DNA from 2 places in the Streptomyces sp. NPDC048172 genome. Region 1 is predicted to be linked to the other one. Evidence: predicted binding sites of a transcription regulator. Region 1 holds the regulator's gene; the other holds the start of a gene.
The links. Region 1 encodes HrcA, which represses chaperone genes, less so after heat shock. Its sites were predicted from a motif close to TTNGCACTCNGNNNNNCNGAGTGCNAA; they were not measured.
Positions count from the first base shown of each region.

Region 2: the regulator HrcA is predicted to act here: its motif matches at 1,082-1,108, upstream of groL (chaperonin GroEL).

Region 1 covers NZ_JBIDAT010000007.1:220,545-222,741, reverse strand. The annotation lists gene ACGF3A_RS30495 (MBL fold metallo-hydrolase) at 1-544, opposite strand, end outside; gene hrcA (heat-inducible transcriptional repressor HrcA) at 749-1,765, shown strand; gene dnaJ (molecular chaperone DnaJ) at 1,766-2,197, shown strand, end outside.
Region 2 covers NZ_JBIDAT010000002.1:883,247-885,443, reverse strand. The annotation lists gene groL (chaperonin GroEL) at 1-921, opposite strand, end outside; gene ACGF3A_RS12690 (cold-shock protein) at 1,208-1,411, opposite strand; gene ACGF3A_RS12685 (MoaD/ThiS family protein) at 1,837-2,112, opposite strand; gene thrC (threonine synthase) at 2,147-2,197, opposite strand, start outside.

The sequences.
Region 1 (2,197 bases):
GGACCACCAGGTCGTGGCCCGAGTGCGCGGGGCCGAGGTTGGCGAGCAGCACCTCGCGCCCGCCGCCCAGGGAGACGGTCATGTCGCCGGAGACGGGGTGGTGCGGCCGTACGAGGACGTCCGCGGCCTCCGCCGCCTCGTCCTCCGGCAGCCCCTGCCGGACGGCGTCCTCACGGAGCGAGTCCCGGGAGCGCGCGAGGAGTTCGCTGATGCCGACCGCGCCGTACACCTGTACCCCCGCGAACGCCGCCGTGCCGAGCACGTGGTCGAAGTGCGGGTGCGTCAGCGCGATATGCGTCACAGCGCGGCCCCAGAGGGCACGCACGTCCGCGCGGAGCGCTGCACCCTCCCGCAGGGAGGAGCCGGTGTCGATCACCAGCACCCCGTCGTCCCCGGTCACGGCCCCCACGGTGGCGTCCCAGCGCGGCAGCCTGCGCCGCGCCACACCGGGCGCGACACGCTCCCAGCGCTCCCCGACCGTACTGCCGGGCGTGCCGTCGCCGCGTCCCGGTTCCTGCGCCCGCTCTTCCCAATGCGCCGTCATACGACGACGCTAACCGCACGTGGGCAGCCACGCCCGCGTGCGGCGAGGAGCGCGGTAGCGTCGGCGCACGCGATCAGGCGGCCCTTGCCCTGGCTGTGGTGACCGGCCGTACACTGGCACAGGGAAGCTGGCACTCCTCTGCGGCGAGTGCCAGGGGTGGCACGAAGGAACACGAGAAGAGCGGCCGGACGGGAGGTGTGCGCCATGCTCAGCGAGCGCAGACTTGAGGTGCTCCGCGCCATCGTCCAGGACTACGTCGGCACGGAGGAGCCCGTCGGCTCCAAGGCGCTCACCGAGCGGCACAATCTGCAGGTCTCCCCGGCCACTGTGCGTAACGACATGGCGGCGCTGGAGGACGAGGGCTTCATCGCCCAGCCCCACACCAGCGCGGGCCGCATCCCCACCGACAAGGGGTACCGCCTCTTCGTCGACAAGCTCGCGGGCGTCAAGCCGCTGTCCTCCCCGGAGCGGCGCGCGATTCAGAACTTCCTCGACGGTGCCGTCGACCTAGACGACGTCGTGGGGCGCACGGTGCGGCTGCTGGCCCAGCTCACCCGCCAGGTCGCCGTCGTGCAGTACCCCTCGCTGACCCGTTCGACGGTGCGCCATGTCGAGCTGCTGGCGCTCGCGCCCGCGCGGCTGATGCTGGTGCTGATCACCGACACGGGCCGGGTCGAGCAGCGCCTGATCGACTGCCCGGCGCCGATCGGCGAATCGGTTCTGGCGGACCTGCGTGCCCGGCTGAACAGCCGGGTGGTCGGCCAGCGCTTCACCGAGGTGCCGTCTCTGGTCCAGGACCTCCCCGAGGCATTCGACGCCGACGACCGGGGAACCATTTCCGCGGTGCTGGCGACTCTGCTGGAGACCCTGGTCGAGGAGACGGAGGAGCGGTTGATGATCGGCGGTACCGCCAATCTCACCCGCTTCGGGCACGACTTCCCGCTCACCATCCGGCCCGTCCTGGAGGCGCTGGAGGAGCAGGTCGTGCTGCTCAAACTGCTCGGCGAGGCCAAGGACTCGGGCATGACCGTACGAATCGGACATGAGAACCACCATGAAGGACTGAGTTCCACATCGGTCGTCTCGGTCGGCTACGGTTCGGGCGACGAAGCAGTCGCCAAGCTCGGCGTGGTCGGACCGACCCGCATGGACTACCCCGGAACGATGGGAGCTGTACGCGCAGTGGCACGGTACGTCGGACAGATCCTCGCGGAGTCGTAAGTGGCGACGGACTACTACGCGGTCCTCGGCGTGCAGCGCGACGCCTCGCAGGACGAGATCAAGAAGGCCTTCCGCAGGCTCGCCCGCGAGCTGCACCCGGACGTGAACCCGGATCCGAAGACCCAGGAGCGGTTCAAGGAGATCAACACCGCTTACGAGGTGCTCTCGGACCCGCAGAAGAAGCAGGTCTACGACCTCGGCGGCGACCCGACCTCGGGTGCGGCGGCCGGTGGAGCGGGCGGCTTCGGCGCCGGATTCGGCAACTTCAGCGACATCATGGACGCCTTCTTCGGCACGGCCTCGCAGCGCGGTCCGCGCTCGCGTACGCGCCGTGGCCAGGACGCCATGATCCGGCTGGACATCGACCTCGAAGAGGCGGCGTTCGGCACCACCAAGGAGATCCAGGTCGACACCGCCGTCGTCTGCACCACG
Region 2 (2,197 bases), on a different contig from region 1:
CAGCTTGAGGCCGACCTCTTCGGCGATGACCTGACCGCCGGTGAGGATCGCGATGTCGTTCAGCATCGCCTTGCGGCGGTCGCCGAAGCCCGGGGCCTTGACGGCGACGGACTTGAAGGTGCCACGGATCTTGTTGACGACCAGCGTGGACAGGGCCTCGCCCTCGACGTCCTCCGCGATGATCAGCAGCGGCTTGCCCGACTGCATGACCTTCTCCAGCAGCGGAAGGAGGTCCTTCACGTTGCTGATCTTGGAGTTGACGATGAGGATGTACGGGTCCTCCAGCTCCGCCTCCATGCGCTCCATGTCGGTGGCGAAGTAGGCGGAGATGTAGCCCTTGTCGAAGCGCATGCCCTCGGTGAGCTCAAGCTCCAGACCGAAGGTCTGCGACTCCTCGACGGTGATGACGCCTTCCTTGCCGACCTTGTCCATGGCCTCGGCGATGAGCTCGCCGATCTGGGTGTCGGCGGCGGAGATGGAGGCGGTGGAGGCGATCTGCTCCTTGGTCTCCACGTCCTTGGCCTGCTCCAGCAGCGCGCCGGAGACGGCCTCGGTGGCCTTCTCGATGCCGCGCTTCAGCGCCATCGGGTTGGCACCGGCGGCAACGTTGCGCAGGCCCTCCTTGACGAGCGCCTGGGCCAGGACGGTCGCGGTCGTCGTGCCGTCACCGGCGACGTCGTCCGTCTTCTTGGCGACCTCCTTGACCAGCTCGGCGCCGATCTTCTCGTAGGAGTCCTCGAGCTCGATCTCCTTGGCGATGGAGACACCGTCGTTGGTGATCGTGGGGGCGCCCCACTTCTTCTCCAGCACGACGTTACGGCCCTTGGGGCCGAGGGTGACCTTGACGGCGTCGGCGAGCTGGTTCATGCCGCGCTCAAGCCCTCGCCGCGCCTCCTCGTCGAAGGCGATGATCTTGGCCATGTGAAGTGGTCCTCCCGGACGGGATGGGATTTCTCCGGACCGCGCTGGCGCCCGCGACGGACGGTCTGCGACCCGGCGGTTCCTTGCCCCACCCGGCCTGCGGACCTCACCGACCCGGTCCTCTCTGTCACTCTCACGCGGAGAGTGCTAACGCCAATAATTAGCACTCGACCCCCCTGAGTGCAAGCGGCTCAGAGTACGTCCCGGAGCCCCCGGGCACAGCAGGAGGGGCCGCACCCCCTCGGGGTGCGGCCCCTCCTCTCAGTTCGCGCAGTCTGGTCGGCGCTCAGCCGGTCACGCGGACCATGTCCGCCTGCGGCCCCTTCTGACCCTGCGAGATCTCGAACTCGACCCGCTGCCCTTCATCCAGGGTGCGGTAACCGTCCATCTGAATCGCGCTGTAGTGGACGAACACGTCCGCACCACCGTCGACCGCGATGAAGCCGTACCCCTTCTCCGCGTTGAACCACTTGACGGTGCCCTGAGCCATTCCTAACTCCCCTATTACTGGCCCTTGCACGAGCCCGCACCTCGCGAACCCGGGTCAGACCTCACCCCCAAACCGGGACCAATCCGGAGGGGGCGTGCGCCGGAACGCGTCGACCGCCGCTGAATGTATCTGCACGGACGCCCTCCGCAACAGGTCAATCGGACGAGAATTCTGGGCACGGCCGATCGGATGATTCCCCTCAACTGCGCGGAAAGCAGGGCAAGTCGGGCCGGACATAGAGGACCTACACGACAATTAGCTCCCCGATTTCGGGCACAACTTGTCGCGGTCTCATATGCGTTCGGCAAACGCGCGGGAGGGACTCCCGTCACTCTACCGTCTCCTGAAACACGGAATCGCCCCTTCCGGCTCTGGGCCGGGAGGGGCGACTCCGTACCGTTCGACGTCAGTTGATCTTTTAGCTTCTAGCCGCCCGCGACCGCCGGAATGATCGAGACGCCCGCGCCCTCGGGGGTCGGCGTCTGCAGCCCCTGCTCGAAGCGGACGTCGTCGTCGTTCACGTACACGTTCACGAAGCGGCGCAGCTTGCCCGTGTCGTCGAGCACGCGGGCGCCGATACCGGCGTGGTTCTTCTCCAGGTCGGCCAGGACCTCGCTGAGGGTCGCGCCCTCGGCGCTCACCTCGGCCTGCCCGCCGGTGTAGGTGCGGAGGATGGTGGGGATCCGGACGTTCACGCTCATGCTTCTGCTTCCTCTCTCAAGGCGGGGACGGGGCTCAGGCCAGACCGGCGTCGCGGAACGCGTCCAGGCTGGGGCGGATGACGGC